3 regions of the Stenotrophomonas sp. Steno-C17 genome follow, and region 3 is predicted to be linked to each of the others. Evidence: predicted binding sites of a transcription regulator. Region 3 holds the regulator's gene; each other region holds the start of a gene.
The links. The regulator FliA, encoded in region 3, starts transcription of late flagellar genes. The targets are predictions, from matches to a motif close to TAAAGTTTNNCNNNCNNNGGCCGATAA.

Region 1 (6,854 bases), on a different contig from region 3:
GATCTCGCCACCGCATCGGGCTGACGGGGTCATCACAGGTGGAAGTGTGACGATGAATGCACCTTCCCCTGGCCCCCTTCCCCTCATGTCGGACACCGGTCATTTCGCCATTCGCGCCTTCGAGGCCGTCTTCAACATGGCCGGCGGGGTCGAACGCATCACCTCGCTGACGGTGACGTGCAACCACTGCGAGGCCACGACCTCGTCCACCGAAGGCAATCTATTGCACCTGCCGGGCGGCACCCTGTTCCGCTGTGAAGACTGCGGTTGCCATCAGGCCGTGAGCAATGCACGCGTGGCCGACTGGCAGCCGCGCGTGCTCGGCGTATGAACATGGACGCGTCACTGACCGGCGCACAGCGACGGATCCTGCAGGCCATTGCCGATGCGGAACAGGTAGACAGCGACGCCGCGACCTGGGCGGTCGCGGCAGGCCTTGCCGTGCAGGCCGAGGACGGTGACATCGACCTGACCCCGCGAGGACGCGACGTGCTGCAGGCACATCCGCCGCGTTGAGGCAGCGACGGAGCGGTCATGCGACGTTTCGTGCAGGCCTTCGTGGACGCGGACAGCTTCCCTGCTGCCCTGCCCGGTGACGTGGCGGCAGCACTGGCAGCGGGAGATGCGCGCTACAACATCGGCAAGGACGGCCACGCCTGGGTCTGGGCGGCCGGCGCCGCCGATGACGCGACCACGACGGTCGTTGCGGAGATGCAGTGGGGCCTGGTGCCGCGCTGGTCGAAACAACCGTCCACGCCCTACACCACCGTCACCGCCCGGCTGGAGCGCGCACCGCGCAGCCGCATCTTTGCCGATGCCTGGAGCAAGCGGCGCTGCATCGTGCCGATGACGGGCTATTTCAAATGGGACCGGCAGCGACGACCGCCCTGGCCGATGTTCGTGCAGCGCCAGGATGGCCTGGCCCTGCTGGCGGCGGGGCTATGGGAACACTGGCAGGACGAGGCCGGCGACATGCGCGACACGTTTTCGATCCTGACCGATGGCAATCCGTCGATCCCGGCGCCGCTGTCTGCCGATGGGCCGGTGTTCGTGGAACCCGCAGCGGCGTCGGCCTGGCTGCGTGGCGAGCTGACCACCCCGGCGCAGCTGCGACGACACGCGCATACCGCCGTGCTGGAGGCTGCCTATGTCGGCCTGGGTATCCGCGACCCGCAACGCGACGATTACACGCTGCTGGAGCCGGTGAACCCGGATGCGCTGCGTGCCGACAGCGCGCTGCCCGATTGGGATGGCGATGCACTGGATGACGATGCGTGAGCGGCGGGATTGGGGTCAGAGCCCTTTCCGCTGGAAAGGGATCCGACCCCTTGAAAATCCCTTGAAAAACACATGGCGTGGATGTGGCTTGCGGCACAGTGCAGCCATGCAGCACCGCCCCTCCCCTGCCCGCCATGATGCCGTCGCCCTGCAGGCAGGGCTGTTGGGCAGCGTGCTGGGTGTGGGCCTGTTCAAGGCGCTGGCGCTGTCGGGCGTAGTGTCGGGCTCGCTGATGGGCATGGGCCTGTGGCTGCTGGCCTGTGTCCTGCTCGGTGCATGGGCATTGGCCGCAGGCCTCGCCTGCCTGGCCCTGAGCCGACGCGTATTCGTGCTGATGGTCGCGCTGTCGGCGGTGTTCGCGCTCTGCATTGCTTGATCCGCAGGCGCCTTCGAAAAAATCCGAGCCCTTGCGCTAAAGCTTCAGTCTGCAGCGCCGCTATCGTCTTACTGCCTGCCGGGACTCTCCTGTGCAGACACGCCCGGCAGTCGGGCCTACGACGACTACCGGACTTCACAAATTGAACACACTGCGCCGCTTCAAGGTAGGCACCCGCCTTACCGCTGGCTTCTCCATCCTGCTGTTGATGATCGCCACCATTCTTGCGATCGCCCTGCACAGCAACTACAAACAGCGGCAACAGTTCGACAACGCGGTGAATGTACGCGTGACCCGCATGGGCGAGCTGTACGACATGCTGATCATCAACAAGGAACTGTTGCTGCTGCGCCGCGATATGCTGCTGCGCCGTGGCCAGGAACTGGACCGCGACCTGGCCACGGTGCAGGCGCAGACCGCCCGCTACGATCAGATCTGGCAGCACTTCACGGCACGCCCGGCCACCAGCCCGCTGGCCCAGACCATGCGTGACAAAGTGGCCGCGCGCCAGCAGGCCACGCAGACCGTGCTGGCCGAGCTCGATGCGCGAATGCGTGCCGGTGATTTCGCCGCCGCCGACGCTCTACTGCTGGACAAAGTGGCGCCGGCCGCGGCGCAGTGGAACACCGCACTGAGCGAGTTCGCCGACCTGCAGCAGACGCTGGTGGCCGAAGCGGCAGCGGAGATGCAGTCGCTGGCGGCCCGTACCACCGGCCTGCTGACCCTGTTCGGCGTGGCCAGCCTGGCGCTGGGCATCCTGGCCGCATGGCTGATCTCGCGCAGCCTGACCGTGCCGTTGGCACGCGTGCAGGCCTCGATCAATGCGGTGACCCGTGGCGACCTGAGCGTGCGCGCCCAGGATGACAGCCAGGACGAAGTGGGCCAGATGCTGCGCGCCACCGATGGCATGGTGCAGCTGCTGCAGCGCTTCTCGCAGCAGACCCGGCAGATGATCGACCTGCATGCCGCAGAGGACATCACCCACCGCATGCCGACCGACTTCCCGGGCGTGTACGGCGAACTGGCCGAAGGCATGAACACCATGGTGTTCGAGCATCTGGACGCCATCGTCGATGCGATCGAAGTACTGAACGAGTACGCCCAGGGGGATCTGCGCCGCAGCGCGCGGCGACTGCCGGGCAGCCGCGCGATCCTGCATGAATCGATGGATGCGGCAAAGGCCAGCCTGCATGCGATCAACCAGGACATCCAGCGTCTGGCGCGGGCGGCGGCGGCCGGTGACTTCAGCGTGCGCGGCGATGCCAGCGCCTACCAGCACGATTTCCAGCGCATGATCGTCGACCTGAACCAGTTGATGGAAACCGCCGATGGCAGCCTGAAGGCATTGTCGGTGGTGCTGGGCGCCATGGCCGAGGGCGACCTGACCCGCCGCCTGCAGGGCAGCTACCAGGGCGTGTTCGCGGCCATGCAGCGTGACACCAACCGCACCGCCGAGAACCTGTCGAGCATCGTCCAGCGCATCCAGACGGCGGCAGCATCGATTGCCAACGCCTCGGACGAAATTGCCGCCGGCAACGCGGACCTTTCGCGCCGCACCGAAAGCCAGGCGGCCAACCTGGAGGAAACGGCCGCGTCGATGGAAGAGTTGACCTCGACCGTGCGCCAGAACGCCGAGCATGCCCAGCATGCCAACGCTGCATCGCGCAGCGCCGGCGACGCCGTGCAGCGCACCGCCCGCGCGGTGCAGGATGTGGTGCAGGTGATGCAGCAGATCGATGCTTCGTCGCAGCGCATTGGCGAGATGGTCGGCCTGATCGACGGCATCGCGTTCCAGACCAACATCCTGGCGTTGAACGCTGCAGTGGAAGCGGCGCGTGCCGGCGAGCAGGGCCGCGGCTTCGCCGTGGTGGCCAGCGAGGTGCGTACCCTGGCCCAGCGCGCGGCAGCGTCGGCGAAGGACATCAAGGCACTGATCGAGGCCTCCGGCCAGAGCGTGCAGTCGGGCATCGGCATCGCCCGCCAGTCGGAACAGGCCATCGAGCAGCTGCGTGCGGCCGCCGCGCAGACCGACACGCTGATCCAGCAGATCGCCCAGGCCAGCAGCGAACAGGCGTCCGGCATCGAGCAGGTGAACCAGACCATCGCGCAGATGGACGAGGCCACCCAGCAGAACGCCGCGCTGGTGGAAGAAGCCAGAGCATCGGCGCGCGCCATGGCCGACCAGGCCGCCACGCTGGACCAGGCCGCCGCGACGTTCCGGATCGCTCCCTCCGGCGCGCATCGCGTGGCATTGCCGCACGCGGCCTGAGTCGCTGCCCTGCCCCGCCCTGTCCAACTGAAGCATTCAGTGGGCAGGGCACAGGCACTGCCCTGAAATACCCGGCGCCACACCGCCTTCGCGCCGCCTGCGGCATGCTGGCGGTGTATCGCGCCCCCACTGCCGTAACGATTTCCCGTACATGCCCGCCAGCCGTGATGAAGAACGAATGTCCACCCTCGCCGGCCTCAATGCGCTGGGCGAGATCAGTGGCGCTTCCCTGGACAGCCTGACCGAGCTGGCCACCCACACGTTCAACGTACCCGTGGCCTTCGTCTCGCTGCTGCAGATCGACCGCCAGCGGCTGGTCTCGCGCCGCGGCCTGGCGGTGTCGCAGACCCATATCCGCGATTCCATCTGCGCCAGCACGATTGGTTCACCGGAAACGCTGGTGATCGACGATCTGCTGCAGCACCCGCGGCATGCCAGCAATCCGCTGGTCGCTGGCGAGCCGCACTTGCGTTTCTATGCGGGCGCACCGCTGGTGGCGCGCAATGGCGTGGCGATCGGCGCGTTCTGCGTGATGGACGATAGCCCGCGCACCCTGTCAGACGCCGAGCGTCGGCAGCTGGAGACGCTGGCGCGGGCAGCCATGAACGAACTGGAGCTGCGCGCGATGAGTGGCCGCAGCGACCCGGTGAGCGGCCTGCCGGATCGCCAGCAGTTCATGCTGGACCACGACGCGCTCGCCGAACGCGAGCCGGGCACGTTCATGCATGCGGTACTGGTGGATGTATTCGATACCGCCGTGTCCACCGAGGCCGGGCAGGTGCTGGGCATGGCGCCGCTGGAAACCCTGATACGGCGCACCGGCGTGCGCTTGAAGGTGGCGCTGGACGGCCTGGCGCAGGTGTACCACGTGGGCGTGGCGCGCTTCGCGTTCGTGCTGGAGCTGGAGCAGGCCAGCGCGGTGGAAGCCCTGCTGGCCGAACTGCAGGCACGGGTCACCCGGCCGATGATGGCCGCCGAAGTGCCGATGTCACCGGGCTTCCACGCGGGCGTGTGCGAGCTCACGCTCGGCGAGCACAGCGCCGGGGAAGTGATCCGCCGCCTGCTGGTGGGGCTGAGCGCTGCGGTGTCCGCCCGCGCGCCCTTCCGCTGGTATTCGCAGGGCCACGATGCCAGTACCCGCCGCGGCTACCGGCTGGCCACCGATGGCCGCACCGCGCTGCAGCAGGACGAGTTCCACCTGGTCTACCAGCCGCGTTTCCGCGCCAGCGATCTGCAGCCCGTTGCGGCCGAGGTGCTGATTCGCTGGAACCATCCGCAGCTGGGCCCGGTCAGCCCGGCCGAGTTCATTCCGGTGTTCGAACGCACCGCGCTGATGCACGGCATCACCGACTGGGTGGTGGACCGTGCGCTGGACCAGCTGGCGCGCTGGCACGCCGATGGCCTGCCGTTGAACCTGTCGATCAACTACTCGGCACGGGACATGGCCCGCGAAGGCGCGGCCGAACGCTTGATTGCCGGGATCGACCGGCGTGGCCTGGCCTGTACCCAGGTGGAAGTGGAAATCACCGAAAGCCAGTGGCTGCGGGCCGATTCGCAGCAGGGCATACAGCTGAAACGAATGGCCGATGCGGGTATCCGCGTCGCCGTGGATGACTTCGGCAGCGGCTACAGCAACTTCGGTTACCTGACCGAACTGCCGATCAGTACGCTGAAGCTGGACAAGTCGCTGATCGATCGGCTGTGCCTGGACAACCGCTCCAGCGTGAAGGTGGAAGCGATCATCGGCCTGGCCCATCGCCTGGGCTACACCGTGGTGGCCGAGGGCGCCGAGAGCGCCGACCAGGTCAGCCGCCTGCGTGTATTGGGCTGCGATGAAATCCAGGGATTCGCTTTGGCCCGACCGCTGGACCCGGACCAGCTGCTCACCTGCCACCGCCGCCTGCTGCAGGATGCCCACGCCGCCGAGTGAACCACTGGCGCGCGCCGCGCGTCGCTATACTGCCAACGCCCAGACGCGCTTGCCGGACTGCCTGCGATGCCCACACGAATCGACTTCCGCCCCTCGCTGGACCTCGCCTGCCAGTTGACCGGCATGCGCGTTGCCCTGGTGGGCGAGATATCCGATGCACACTGGCGGGCCGTGCAAAGCGTTGACCGCGCCGGCCTGGGCATCAGCAACGGCATGGTACTGGACATCAACAAGACCTTCTGCAAGGACGTGAAGGCCCAGCAGTGCCCGGTCTGGTTTGCCGACGCGCAGGCCCATCCCGGTTTCCAGCACAACCCGATTCCGGGTCTGTACGGTTTCCGCAGCTATATCTCCGTGCCCATCACCCTGGCAGACGGCAGTATCTTCGGCACCCTCTGCACGCTCGATCCGCTGCCACAACCGGTGGACGAGAGCCACGTGGCGGCCCTGACGATGCTGGCACTGCTGGTAGCCGCGCAGATCGATGCGGTGCACGGCCACGACGCCGATGCGGAACTGATCGATGGCCTGAAGCGCGATGGCAACACGCGCGACGTGCAGTTGGCCGAATTCGAGCACAGCAACGCCGAACTGCTGCGGGTGGGCAAGGAGCGCGAGGAGTTCATCGCGGTACTGGCCCACGATCTGCGCAACCCCGTGCAGGCCATCCGTGCCGGCGCCGACCTGCTTTCGCTGGGCACGCTGAGCGTGGCGCAGCAGAGGGTGCTGGAGCACATCAACGACAGTACCGACCGCATCGCCGAGCTGATCGATGTGACCCTCGATTTCGCCCGGGGTCGGCTGGGCACCGGCATTGCCCTGAAGCTGGAAGACTGGTCGGACCTTTCCGGGGTGCTGGCCGTAGCCTGCCGCGAGGCCATGCGCGCCTATCCGCAGCGCCGTTGCGCACTGGATCTGCAGTTGCCGCCGGTGTTCCGCTGCGACGGGGCGCGTCTGTGCCAGTTGCTGGCCAACCTGGTCATCAACGCCGCCGTGCATGG
Region 2 (6,854 bases), on a different contig from region 3:
TGGCGCACTACCCAGAACATCGTGCTGGCGTTTGAAGGAAGCGCATTCACCTTCATTGCCAATACCGGAGTGCTTGGCCGCACGCGAGGGGCCATTGCGCGACTGCAGGCGCAGGGATGTGTGCTGTCACCGCGTGCGCAGGCGCTGTTAAGCGCGAGTGCGAATGAGGATGCGCCGAAATAGGCGTTTTCCGCGTGGTGGAACACTGAAATTGCTGCAACCACGTGAAGCCGCTGCAACGCCGCGTGAAGCAGTCAGCGCCGGTTCTACAGCGTGATTCCCGCATCAATCGCTGCTCACCTGCACCGCACACGCGTTCGATCACTGTGGCTGCGCACGGCAACGGTCATGCACCGCTGCCCCTTCCCGCAGATCCGAAAAGGAGCCACGCCATGAGCACCCAGTCCACCATCGAAAGCCGTCTGAACGACCTGATCGAAATCGCTCGCGACGGCAAATCCTTCTATGAAGAAGCGGCCACCAAGGTGAAGGATGCCGAGCTGTCGGCGCTGTTCACCCGCATCGCCGGCGTCAAGGCGCGCATCGTGACTTCGCTGAGCGGCGCAGTGGCCGCCACCGGTGGCAAGCCGGCCGAGCACGGCACCCTGGTCGGTTCCATGCAGCAGTTCTACGGCAAGGTGCGCGCGGCCTTCGGCGATACCAACTACGGCTATGTGGCCGAGCTGGAAGAATCGGAAGACCGCCTGCTGGGCGCGTTCAAGGACGTGCTGAAGGAAAACGACCTGCCGCCGGCCGTGCGCCAGGAAGTCACCCAGTGGCTGCCGGACGTGCAGGAATGCCACGCGGTGATGCGCACCCGCAAGCACGCAATGAAGGCGGCTTGATCGCCTGATCGTTTCTGGCTGACCCCCACCAGCCAACCCGGGCCCCGCCATGTGGCGGGGCCTTTTGTGTGCGTCCGCGCACAACTGCAATCTGCCGCTATCGCCGCGGTCGCATGGCCTGCCTAGAATCGCTTCATCCCGGTACGTTCCGGGCGCTGTCGAGTGAATGGATTCCATGAAGATTCTGCTGACCGGAAGTTCCGGCCGCATCGGCCGCGCGATCTTTGGTGCGCTGGCGGCGCAGCACGAGGTGATCGGTCTGGACCGCAGCCCGTTCGCCACCACCCGCATCGTGGCCGACGTGACTGACCGTACTGCGCTGCAGCGCGCCCTGGAGGGCGTGGATGCGGTGATCCACACCGCCGCGCTGCACGCGCCGCATGTGGGGTTGGTGGACGAAGCGGTGTTCCAGGCCGTGAATGTGGATGCGACCGTGCAGTTGCTGCAGTTGGCGCGGCAGGCCGGCGTGCCGCGGTTTGTGTTGACCAGCACGACCGCCCTGTATGGCCATGCCGTGGTGCCCGGCGGCTGCCGCTGGATTGACGAAGACACCCAGCCGCTGCCGCGTACCGTCTATCACCGCAGCAAACTGCAGGCCGAGGCGCTGGCCGAGGAGGCGGCGTCGGACAGCTTCAGTGTGCGGGTGCTGCGCATGGGCCGCTGTTTCCCTGAACCGCCCGAGCGCATGGCGCTGTTCCGCCTGCATCGGGGCATTGATGCACGCGATGTGGCCAGCGCGCATGCGGCGCTGCTGCTGGACGAAGGCGGGGCGTTCCAGCGCTACATCGCCTGCGGGGCCAGTCCATTCCAGCGCGAGGACTGCCTGCAGCTGGCCGTCGATCCGCGCCAGGTGCTGGCGCGCCGCGCGCCGCAGTTGCTGGCCGAATTCGAGCGCCGCGGCTGGCCGCTGCCGCCGTCGATCGACCGGGTATACGACAGCGGCCGGCTGCAACAGCAGTTGGGGTGGCAGCCGCGCCATGGGCCGGAAGAAGTGTTGCAGCAGTACGCCGCCGGCAGCATTGAAGTGTTGCCCCGCGCGATGGCCCAGCCCTGAACGCGGCGGGCACCGCGCCAGTCGAGCAAGCTCGACTCTACGAACGGCGATGAAGCCCGGCAGACACCCGGGTTTCCCGTAGCGTCGAGCTTGCTCGACGGCCATGAAGGTCGGCCGGCATCGCGCCAGTCGAGCAAGCTCGACTCTACGAACGGCGCGAGCCGGCCGGCACCCGCGTTCCCCGTAGCGTCGAGCTTGCTCGACGGCCATGAAGGTCGGCCGGCACCGCGCCAGTCGAGCAAGCTCGACTCTACGAATGGCGCGACGCCCCGGGCACGTGGCCCCGCCCGCGATGCTGAGTACGTTCAGCTTCGGCAGCCAGCCCGGCTCAACCTGTGCGGCGCGCGGCCGTTAACCCGGTGCGCGCCTTCTTCTGGAAGGTGGCCCGCGCGAGGGATCGCGCATCTGCGCGGTGCCCCCACCGGTGCCGGTTGTCCTGAATCACCTGCGGATCCTTCCATGTCGCCTTCCCGTTCTACGGCTGCCCGTCGCCCCGGCAGCATTGCCCACAAGCTGATGCTGGGCACCGCGCTGATCGCACTGCTGTGCTTCGGCCTGACCGCCTTCCTGATCTACCGCCAGGCCAGCAGCAGCCTGATCAATGCTTCGCGCCAGACCATGGCCAGCGAAGCCAATGCCGAGGCACGCAAGGTCGCCGCCGATCTGGGCACGGCCTTCGCCAGCAACGACGCCATGGCCGAGGCCGTGCTGGCCCAGCGCGAGCGCGGCGATGTGCCCGACCGCGCCAGCCTGGCCGCGATCATCGGCGAACAGCTGCATGCCCACCCGGAATGGCTGGGCAAGAGCACCATGTGGGAAGCCGATGCCTTCGATGGCAAGGACGCCGAGTTCGTGAACACCGAGGCGCACGATGCCACGGGTCGCTACATGAGTTACTGGGCCTGGCAGGACGGCAAGCCGACCCAGTCGACGATGACCGACTACACCGAAAATGCCAGCGGCTCCAGTGATTGGTACGTGGGCCCCAGCCGCGACAAGCTGCCCAAGGTCAGCGAACCCTACGCCTACGACATCGGTGGCCAGCAGGTGCTGATGAGCACGCTGAGCACGCCGATCGTGGAGAACGGCACATTCCTGGGCGTGTTCACCGTCGATTTCTCGCTGGCGGCCCTGCAGAAGCATCTGGCCACCCTGGCCCCGATGGGTGCCGGCCGCGTTGAACTGCTGTCGCCGAAGGGCGTGGTGCTGGCGGCCGCCAATGCCGCTGAGATCGGCAAGCCGCGTACCGATGCGGGCACCCGCGCGATGCTGCAGCAGATTGCCGCCGACAAGACCGTGGAAGCCTTCGAGCCGGATGATGCCGGCAACGTGCGCCTGTACGTGCCGCTGAAGATCGGCAATGCGCCGCAGCGCTTCGCGCTGGGCGTGGTGGTGCCGCATGCGGTGATCGTGGCCGAAGCGCGCCAGCTGCTTTGGCTGACCCTGCTGGTGGGCGTGGTGGCTGCGCTGACCCTGAGTGCTGGCGTGTACGTGCTGCTGCGCCGCCTGGCGATCCGTCCGCTGGCCGAAGCCGTGCGCATTGCCGGTGACGTCGCTGCCGGCAAGCTGGATTCGGCCATGCCCGCGCGCAGCAACGATGAAGTGGGCCGTCTGCTGGACGCGATGCAGGCCATGCGCGGGCAGTTGCAGGCGGTCATGGCTGCCCAGGCCGAGATGGCGCAGCGCCACGACGCCGGGCAGATCAGCTACCGCATGGATGCCTCGGTATTCCCCGGCGAGTACGGCCGCATGGTGGCCGACAGCAACCAGCTGGTGGCGTCCAGCAATGCGGTCACCCAGCGCCTGGTGGAGGTGATGCAGCGCTACGCCGTGGGCGACCTGAGCGTGGACATGGATGCCCTGCCGGGCGAAAAGGCGGTGTTCACCGCCGCCATGGCGACCACCAAGCACAACCTGGGCGCGATCAACGATCAGATCCAGCAGCTGGCCGCCGCTGCTGCTGCCGGTGATTTCGCCGTGCGTGGCGATGCCCAGCGCTTCGAGCATGATTTCCGCCGCATGGTGGAAACCCTGAACACCATGATGCAGGTGAGCGACCACAACCTGGCCGCGCTCTCCACGCTGCTGCGCGCGATCGCCGCCGGTGACCTGAGCACCCGCATGCACGGTGACTTCCACGGTGTGTTCGCGGTGATGCGCGACGATGCCAACAGCACCGTGCAGCAGCTGACCCAGATCGTCGGCCAGATCCAGCAGTCGGCCGCCAGCATCCGTCTGGCCGCCGGCGAGATTGCCTCGGGCAACAACGATCTGTCGCGCCGTACCGAAACGCAGGCGGCCAACCTGGAAGAAACCGCGGCATCGATGGAAGAACTGACCTCCACCGTGCGCCAGAACGCCGAGCACGCGCAGCAGGCCAACAGCCTGGCGGCGTCGGCGGCCGGCGTGGCCAGCGAAGGCGGGCAGGTGGTCGGCCAGGTGGTGCAGACCATGGAACAGATTGAAACCTCGTCGCAGCGCATTGCCGAAATCATTTCGGTCATCGACGGCATCGCGTTCCAGACCAACATCCTGGCGTTGAACGCGGCGGTGGAAGCGGCGCGCGCCGGCGAACAGGGCCGCGGCTTTGCCGTGGTGGCCAGCGAAGTGCGCGCACTGGCGCAGCGTTCGGCAGGGGCGGCCAAGGAAATCAAGGAACTGATCGATGCCTCGGTGGCCCATGTGGGGACCGGTGCGCAGCTGGTGCACGGCGCCGGCCGCACCATGCAGGAGATCGTCGGTCAGGTGGGCCGGGTGAACGACATCATGGCCGAGATTTCGGCGGCCTCGCGCGAACAGTCCGCCGGCATCGAGCAGGTGAACCAGACCGTGGTGCAGATGGACGAGACCACCCAGCAGAACGCGGCGCTGGTGGAAGAAGCCACGGCCGCGGCGCGGGCGATGGAAGAGCAGGCCGAACAGCTGGCGGTGGCGGTGTCGCGCTTCCGCCTGCACGCCGATGCCACGGCGGCGAAGGTGCTGCGCGCCGCCTGAGGGCTGGAAAAAAGACGCCCGGCGGGGGCCGGGCGTCGTTTGCATCCTTGCCGCGCATCCGTGCGCAGGTCTGATGGGCTCAGAACATTCCTTCAAACGGGTTCCAGCTGGTGCTGCCCTTCACCTTTTCCAGGTAGTAGGCGTAGTTGGTGCTGGACGCCACCAGGAAGCTGGTGGCGATCCACAGTGCGCGGACCACGATCTCCGGCAGCATGAAAGCCAAGACAATCAGCGCGCAGTAGATGCCGATGACCACGATGGCCTTGCGCCACATGCCCAGGATCAGCAGATAGACCCAGTTGAAGAAGAACGCGAACAAGTTGACGTTGATCTTCAGGCGGTCGCCGAAGGAAAGCGCCTTCCAGGCCTGCTTGAAGCCCGGTTCCTTGGGGGCGCCGTGCTGCTGGAAGAAGTTGAAGCGGAACTGCCACTTCGGGCTGAAGTGGTTGAGGTCTACAGCATTCATCGAGTAGGGACATCCCTGTAAGAAAACGTTTTCATGATAGATGTGCGCGCATTCAGGCGGTACAGGTTCGCGTCAAAAATGTGACGCTCTGCTCATGACAGCGCCGCGGCGGGCCGTCGCACCGTCACCCACCCGCCTTGTTTTTAGGATAGGGTGCGCAGTTCCCCAGTCGCCCCGGGCTTGCCCAGGCGCTGGCGGAATGTCCATGGAGGTTGCATGACCACAGCTGCTACACCGGAAAACGCACCGGGACCGGTGCTCCTGCCGACACCTGAAGTGGTGCAGGCACAACAACTGCTCGCCAGCCAGCAACTGGCGGTGGCGATGGCGCGTGCCCGCGCCGCTGCCAGCGGCCCGGCCAACACCCCGGCGCTGGCCGACGAATGATCCATCCGGGCCGGGATCGCGTTGGGGAGGCCAACGCGACCTGGCCGCCCGCCGCCCATTCATGAGATCCGTTCTCATTTGTCACGATCCAGCCGCGCGCTCGCCTGCTGTTGGCTGAATGGGGACATTTCCCGATACAAACCTTCGCACTGGGCTTACATTTGGCCGCCTAGACTGGGCCGCATTTTTTCGATTCCGCCCCGTTGGAGATCGTGTGGGTTCCGGTAGTGACAGACATCGACTGCGCGGCGTGAAGCCCTTGCAGACTGGACAAGTGCGGGCGCCGGGAAGGCGCGCGGGGAACCTTGGTGCATGCAGCCCGGCCGGGATGGCGGGGCGCGGCACCTGGGCGGAATAGGCCTGCATGGAAGTTCAAACCCACAACCCGAGCACGGGCAACCCGGAGCTGGATGCCGGCTGGGCCCTGCTGCCTGCCGAATCGCCGTTGCTGATGCCCGAGCAGAGCCTGGGCGAGGGTGCGCTGAAGGTGCGCCGCCATCGCACTTCGCCGCGCCTGATCGGCCTGCGCCGCCTGTACATCCTGGGCGGCACCGCGGTGATGACCGCCGCTGCCACCCGCATGATGTGGCGGGTGCTGTCGGGCAATGGCATCAGCGTGCTGGAAGCCTGCCTGCTGGTGCTGTTCGTCGGCCTGTTCGCCTGGATCGCGCTGTCCTTCGCCAGTGCCGTGGCCGGTTTCCTGACCGCCGTGTTCGACCGCGGCTACCGCCTGGGCATCGACCCGGACAAGCCGCTGCCGGTGGTGCACAGCCGCACCGCGCTGCTGATGCCCACCTACAACGAAGACCCGCGCCGCCTGCTGGCGGGCCTGCGCGCCATCTACGAATCGGTGGCGGCCACGGGCCAGTTGCAGCGCTTCGACTTCTTCGTGCTCAGTGACACCCGGCGCGAGGATATCGCCCGCGCCGAAGAACAGGTGTTCAACGAGCTGCGCGACCTGGTGCCCGATGGCCAGGTGCGCTTGTTCTACCGCCGCCGCAGCGACAACAGCGGCCGCAAGGCCGGCAACATCGCCGATTGGGTCCGCCGTTTCGGTGGGGCCTATCCGCAGATGCTGATCCTGGACGCCGACAGCCTGATGACCGGC
Region 3 (6,854 bases):
GCGCAGCTTTTCCGGGTCGATGCCAGCGCCGTCGTCCTGCACTTCAATGCTGACGTAGTCGCCTTCCTGCTGTGCCGACAAACGCACATGGCCCATGCGCGGCTTGCCCTGCGCTTCGCGCAGGTCGGGCATTTCCACGCCATGGTCGATGGCGTTGCGCACCAGGTGCACCAGCGGATCGGCCAGCGCTTCCACCAGGTTGCGGTCCAGTTCGGTTTCGGCGCCGATCAGTTCCAGATCGACTTCCTTCTTCAACGAACGGGCCACATCGCGGGCCACCTTGGGGAAGCGCGAGAACACCTTGCCGACCGGCTGCATGCGGGTGCGCATGACCGCCGACTGCAGGCGTGCGGTGGCGATATCCAGGGTGGAGACCGCACGGTCCAGCTCTTCATCGCGCAAGCGGGTGCGCAGGGTCTTCAGGCGGTTTCGTGACAGCACCAGTTCGCCGATCAGATTCACGATCGCGTCCAGGCGCTTGGTGTCCACGCGCACGGTGTGTTCGGCCTCGGCCAGCGGCTTGGCCGCGGCGGGCTTGGCCGGCGCGGCGGCAGGGGTCGGCGCCGGGCGCGGTGCCGGGGTGGGGGCCGGCGCTGCAGCCACCGGCTTGCTGCCGGGTGCGGCGCCGCCATGCAGCTGGTCCAGCAACGCTTCGAATTCGTCTTCGCTGATCAGGCCGTCGTCGGCCTTCTTCGCCGGGGCCACCGCGGTCGGTGCACCGCCGCCGTGCAACTGGTCCAGCAGGGCTTCGAATTCGTCGTCGGTGATCAGATCGCTGCCGCCGGCGGCCGGTGCGGCTGCCGCCGAAGTGCTGGCAGCTGGCGCGGCGCCGCCATGCACGTCGAACTGGGCGATCAGTTCCGGCGGGGCGTAACCCGGTTCGGTGCCGGATGAAACGGCGTCGAGCATGGACTGCAGGTAGTCCAGCGACTGCTGGGCCGCGTCGAAGTGGTGCGACTGCAGCACCGCCTGGCCGGCACGGGCCGAACCCAGCGCTTCTTCGGCGGCGTGGCACAGCTCGACCATGGCGGTGATGCCGAGGAAACCGGCGCCGCCCTTCAGCGTGTGGTAGCCGCGGAACACGGCATTGAGCTGTTCGCTGTCCTGCGGTGCCTGTTCCAGCGACACCAGCTGTTCGCCCAGGCGATCAAGGATCTCCTGTGCTTCGATGATGAAATCGGCAGTGATGTCGTCGGCAACCGCGCTCATGCTTACAGCCCCAGGTCCGACAACAGGTCGTCGGCGTCGTTCTGCGAGACCGCGTGGCGGTCCAGTCCCTTCAGTGCCGGCCCGGCCAGTTCCGGGTCGGTGCGATGCTGTTCCGGCGGCAGGCCGAGCGCGCCGAAGCCTTCGTGCACGCGGCGGACGATGCCGACCACGCGACGGATGATCTGTCCGGTCAGGTCCTGGTAGCTCTGGGTCAGGGCGATCTCGGTCAGGTTGTGGCGGATGCGCTCCAGCTGCACGTCCTGGCCCGGCTGCAGGCCGTCGGCGCGCAGCTGTTCGGTCAGGGCGCGGCATTCTTCGGCCAGGTCCAGGGTGCGGTGGGTAGCCTGTTCGGTCATGGCCACCACGTGGTCCAGGCGCGCGCAGGCGTCGTCCAGCTCGCCGGCCTCGTCGGGCACGGTGGGCAGCTCGCCCAGGGCCTGGCCCAGTTCACGGGCCAGCCGCGAAAGGCCGCTCATCATCGGCTGGGTGCGTGCGGCCACCAGGCTGTCGATGCGCTGGCGCCAGGCGCTCTCGTCGCCCGCTTCCAGTGCATCCAGTGCTTCCTGCAGGCGCAGGGCCAGGGCGCTCTTGTCCACCGTGGTATCCATCAGGCGCTGGCCGCCAGGCGTTCGAAGATCTTGCCCAGCTTCTCTTCCAGCGTCTGTGCGGTGAACGGCTTGATGATGTAACCGTTCACCCCGTTCTGCGCCGCCTCGATGATCTGCTCGCGCTTGGCCTCGGCAGTGACCATCAGCACCGGCAGGGTCTTCAGCTTGGCATCGGCACGGATGGCCTTGAGCAGTTCGATGCCGGTCATGACCGGCATGTTCCAGTCGGTCACCACGAAATCGAAGGGCTGGCTCTGCAGCAGTGACAACGCAGCATGCCCGTCCTCGGCTTCGGCGGTATTGGTGAAGCCCAGATCGCCCAGCAGGTTCTTGACGATGCGACGCATGGTCGAAAAGTCGTCAACGATCAGGATGCGCATGTTCTTGTTCAAAGCAGAGTTCCTTTGTTGTTCAATTCTCGAGGCCGGCGTCGGCCGCCTCGAAGACTTTCAGTCGGCCACGCAGGCGCAGCACTGCCTGGCCATGGATCTGGCAGACCCGCGATTCGCTCACGCCGAGCACCGCGCCGATCTCTTTCAGGTTCAGTTCCTGCTCGTAGTAGAGCGAAAGCACCAGTTGTTCGCGTTCGGGCAGGTGGCCGATGGCCTTGCCCAGTTCGCGGCCGAATTCGCCGCGTTCCAGCACCTGCTGCGGGGTCGGGCCGCCCTGGGCGATGGTGTCCAGCTCGCCCTGGTCCTCGATGCGCGATTCCAGGCTCAGCACCTGGCCGCGCGAGGCGTCTTCCATCAGGCGCAGGTAGTCGGGCAGCGGCATTTCCATGGCCGCGGCCACTTCGGTAGCGCTGGCGGCGCGGCCGCTGCTCTGTTCCAGGCGGCGGATGGTGGCGGCGGCATCGCGTGCACGGCGGTGCACCGAGCGCGGTACCCAGTCACCACGGCGGATCTCGTCGATCATCGAGCCGCGGATGCGGATCGAGGCGTAGGTTTCAAACGAAGCGCCCTGGTCGGCGTCGTAGCTGCGCGAGGCTTCGATCAGGCCCATCATGCCGGCCTGGATGAGGTCATCCACTTCCACGCTGGCCGGCAGGCGCGCGGCCAGGTGGTGGGCGATGCGCCGCACCAGGTCCGAGTGCTGCACGATGACATCGGTGGCCGAGGCGCGCTGCACCTCTTTGTACTGGGCTGCGCCTTTCATGCGGTCACCCCGCGCTGCTTCAGGATGCGTTCCAGGAAGAATTCAACGCCACCGCGCGGCTCGGTCGGGGCCTGCCAGCGGGCGGTGCGGCGGGCGATCTCGGTGATCGCCAGCGCGGCCGGGCTGGACGGGTAGGCCTTCACCACCGGCTGCTGGCGCTGCACCGACAGGCGCAGCCAGTCATCCTGCGGCACGCAGCCCAGGTAGTTCAGCGAGACATCGGCCAGGAACTTTTCACAGACGCGGGTCAGCTTTTCATACAGCACGCGGCCTTCGTTGGGGTCGCGCACCATGTTGGCCACCACCTGGATGCGGTCCACGCCACGTTCGCGCGACAGCACCTTGATCAGTGCGTAGGCGTCGGTGATCGAAGCCGGCTCGTCGCAGACCACCACCACGGTGTCCTGCGCGGCCTGGCAGAAGGTCAGCACGCCGTCGTTGATGCCGGCGGCGGTGTCCACCACCATGATGTCCAGCTCGCGTTCCAGCTCGGAAAACACGTTGACCAGGCCCACGTGCTCGGCCGGGGCCAGTTCGGCCATGTGCCGGCGGCCCGACGCGGCCGGGACCACCAGCACGCCGTTGGGGCCTTCGATGATCACATCGTCCAGCGAGCAGCGGCCGGCCACCAGGTCGGCCAGGGTGAAGGTCGGGTTCAGGCCCAGGATCACGTCGATGTTGGCCAGGCCCAGGTCGGCGTCCAGCAGCAGCGTGCGCTTGCCCATGCCGGCCAGCGCCACGGCCAGGTTGGCCGACACGTTGGTCTTGCCCACGCCGCCCTTGCCGCCGGTCACCGCAATGGTGCGCACAGGGCCCAGCGGCTCGCTGCGGGTGGCCGTCAGCGGGAAGGTGGTGGTCAGCTTGGCGTACTCACGCGACGGCATGGTTGAACTCCGGGTTGCAGGGCATATCGGCCGCTCGGCGCAAATCTTCAAGGCGAAGTACAAGATTGGCTGCAGATGCACGGTGCAGGTCGTCCGGCACGTCCTGGCCGTCGGTCACCCAGGTGATCGGCAGCTGGTGGTCCACGGCCACCGACAGGGCGTTGCCGAAGCGGCCGGTCTCGTCCAGCTTGCTCAGCACCAGGCCCTGCAGGTTGGCCGCGCCGAAGCGGCGGACCACCTCGTCCATGTCGCCGAAGCTGGTGTTGGCCGGCAGCACCAGCAGGGTGCGGACCTGGCGGGCGGCGCGCAGCCACTGCAGCTGGGCGGCCAGCGCACGGTCGCGCGGGCCCAGGCCGGCGGTGTCGATCAGCACCAGCTTGTAGTCCTTCAGGCGTTCCAGCAGCTGGTCCAGGTCGGTGCCGCTGTTGGCCTCGTGCACCGCGATGCCCAGCTGGCGGCCGTAGCCGTACAGCTGTTCACGGGCGCCCACGCGCAGGGTGTCGGTGGTGACCAGGGCGACATCGCGGGCGGCATGGGTTTCGGCGAAGCGCGAGGCCAGCTTGGCGATGGTGGTGGTCTTGCCGGCGCCGGTGGGGCCGACCAGCGCGATCACGCCGCCTTCTTCCAGCGGATCGACCGGGGCGATCGGCAGTTTGCGCGAAATCAGCCCCAGCATCAGGCCGCGGCCGCGGTGGGCCTCGGTCTCGGCCGGAATCTGCATGGCCACATCGCGGGCCAGGCCGGCATCGAAGCCGTACTCGTCCATCAGGTCCAGCGCCGCACCGCGCACGGCGTTGCCACGCAGGCGCTCGTCGGTGAAGCGGTTCATCTCGCGCTCGATCACCTGGCGCATGCCGGCCACTTCCTGGCGCAGCTGGCGGATCTCGGCGTCATCCTGGGCCACCACGGTCACCACCGGCGCCGGCATCAGCTGCGGCGCGGGTTCGGGCTGCGGCGCGGCTTCCAGCACGGCCGGGGCCAGCGGCGGTGCGGCCAGCGGCAGCTCAGCGCTGATCACCGCGGCGGTCGGCGCCTCGGCCGTCACCGGCAGCGGCGGCGGCAGGGCGGCGGCGTCCTGCGCTTCGTCGTGCGGCGGATCGATCTGGAAGCGGGCGCGGTTGATCGGGGCCGGCGCGGCGGCCTCAGCGGCAGGTGCCGGCGGGGCGACGATGGCCTGGGCGAACGGGGCGAAGATCTGATCCGGCAGTGCCGGTTCGTTGACGCTGGCGCGGGCCAGCGTGTCGGCAAAGCCCGTGCTGCCACGGGTCGGCACGATCTCGTCGGCGCTGTCCAGGGTGCGGCCGGTGGCGCCGACGGCGGCGCGGGCCAGTGCGGCCACGGCCGAGGTGGTGGCCGCGATCGGTTCCGGCGCCGGGGTGGCGCTGCGGCGGCGGGTCACCGCGGCGATGACCGCGTCGGCGGCGGTGCGCGGCTTGGGTGCCGGCGGCGGCGCCACGTCACGGCGCGAGGCATCCAGTGCGCGCTGCACCACACCTTCGTCGTAATGGGCGGCGGCCACGATTTCGATGCCTTCTTCGATCCGGCGGTTGGACAGGATCACGGCATCGGGCCCGTGTTCCTTGCGCACCAGGTTCATGGCCGAGCGCATGTCGGCGGCGACGAAGCGTTTGATTTTCATGCTGTGATCACGGGTCGAAGACGGCGGATTGGCGGTCGGAGAACGCGGGTGGTCGGTGGTCTGCACGGTTCGGGTTCCCCTTGGAATCTGTCGGTTGCTGCAATTGAAGAGTGGTGTCTGTTTTCTGGCGCTTCGGTGGGCGGCGTCAGCTGATCGTTCCGACCAGCTTCAGGCGCTTGTCTTCCGGCACCTCGCTGTAGGCCAGGACCGACAGCGACGGAACGCTGTGGCGGACCAGGCGGGCCAGCGCGGCGCGCACCGGGCCCGGTACCAGCACAACCGCGGGCTCGTTGCGGGCTTCCTGCTTGCTGACACATTCGGCCAGGCTCTGGTGCAGTCGCTCAGCGAGTCCGGGTTCCAGCGCGGCGCCGTTGCCCTGCGTGGACTCCTGCAAGACACGTTCCAATTGCGGGTTGAGGGTGAACACCGGCAGCTCCGCCGACATTCCGGCGATTTCCTGCACGATGAAGCGGCCCAGGGCATTGCGCACGGCGGCAGTGAGGGTGGCCGGGTCCTGGCTGGACGGGGCGTGCTCGACCAGCGCCTCGGCGATCTTGCGCAGCTGGCGGATCGGAATGCGCTCGATCAGCAGGTTCTGCAGCACGCGCACCACCGCCGACAGCGGCAGGGCCTTGGGCGTCAGATCTTCGACGAGCTTGGGCGCGCTCTTGCCCAGGTTGGCCAGCAGGTGCTGCACTTCCTCGTGGCCCAGCAGTTCTGGCGCGTGCTCGCGGATCAGGTGCGACAGATGGGTGGCGACCACGGTGGCCGGGTCGACCACGGTGTAGCCCAGGGTTTCGGCCTGTGCGCGCTGGTGCGGCTGGATCCAGGTGGCATCCAGGCCGAAGGCCGGGTCCTTGCCGGCAATGCCGTCCAGCGGGCCCAGCGCGCTGCCCGGGTCCAGCGCCAGTTCGCGGTCGGGGTGGATTTCGGCCGTGGCCACCGGTACGCCGTGCACCAGCACGCGGTAGGCGTTGGCGGCCAGTTCCAGGTTGTCGCGGATATGCACCGAGGGAATCAGGAAGCCGACGTCCTGGGTCAGCTTGCGGCGCACGCCCTTGATGCGCGCCATCAGTTCGCCGCCCTGGTTGCTGTCCACCAGCGGAATCAGCCGGTAGCCCACTTCCAGGCCCAGCGGATCGACCGGGCGCAGTTCGTCCCAGCTCAGTTCGGCGGTCGGTGCCGGTGCGGCCGGGCGGCCCAGTGCGTTCACCGGGCCGTTCTCGGCGGCCTTGGCGGCGGCGTCGGCGGCCGGCAGCTGGGTCTTGCGGTACAGCTTCCAGGCGATGAAGCCCAGGATCGCGGCCAGCGTCAGGAAAGCGACGTTGGGCATGCCCGGCACCAGGCCGACCAGGCCGA

Region 1: the regulator FliA is predicted to act here: its motif matches at 1,692-1,718, upstream of AC06FA_RS12040 (methyl-accepting chemotaxis protein).
Region 2: the regulator FliA is predicted to act here: its motif matches at 2,228-2,254, upstream of AC06FA_RS00980 (methyl-accepting chemotaxis protein).

What each region holds. Positions count from the first base shown of each region.
Region 1 covers NZ_JBWJPD010000011.1:125,203-132,056, reverse strand. The annotation lists gene AC06FA_RS12060 (hypothetical protein) at 53-331, shown strand; gene AC06FA_RS12055 (hypothetical protein) at 328-516, shown strand; gene AC06FA_RS12050 (SOS response-associated peptidase) at 535-1,278, shown strand; gene AC06FA_RS12045 (hypothetical protein) at 1,385-1,654, shown strand; gene AC06FA_RS12040 (methyl-accepting chemotaxis protein) at 1,797-3,923, shown strand; gene AC06FA_RS12035 (EAL domain-containing protein) at 4,102-5,853, shown strand; gene AC06FA_RS12030 (GAF domain-containing sensor histidine kinase) at 5,920-6,854, shown strand, end outside.
Region 2 covers NZ_JBWJPD010000001.1:215,547-222,400, forward strand. The annotation lists gene AC06FA_RS00965 (hypothetical protein) at 1-183, shown strand, start outside; gene AC06FA_RS00970 (PA2169 family four-helix-bundle protein) at 393-845, shown strand; gene AC06FA_RS00975 (NAD-dependent epimerase/dehydratase family protein) at 1,021-1,899, shown strand; gene AC06FA_RS00980 (methyl-accepting chemotaxis protein) at 2,359-4,893, shown strand; gene AC06FA_RS00985 (DUF2628 domain-containing protein) at 4,973-5,359, opposite strand; gene AC06FA_RS00990 (hypothetical protein) at 5,576-5,746, shown strand; gene mdoH (glucans biosynthesis glucosyltransferase MdoH) at 6,111-6,854, shown strand, end outside.
Region 3 covers NZ_JBWJPD010000007.1:34,369-41,222, reverse strand. The annotation lists gene AC06FA_RS08190 (chemotaxis protein CheA) at 1-1,209, opposite strand, end outside; gene AC06FA_RS08185 (protein phosphatase CheZ) at 1,212-1,817, opposite strand; gene cheY (chemotaxis response regulator CheY) at 1,817-2,209, opposite strand; gene AC06FA_RS08175 (RNA polymerase sigma factor FliA) at 2,229-2,972, opposite strand; gene AC06FA_RS08170 (MinD/ParA family ATP-binding protein) at 2,969-3,856, opposite strand; gene flhF (flagellar biosynthesis protein FlhF) at 3,843-5,495, opposite strand; gene flhA (flagellar biosynthesis protein FlhA) at 5,641-6,854, opposite strand, start outside.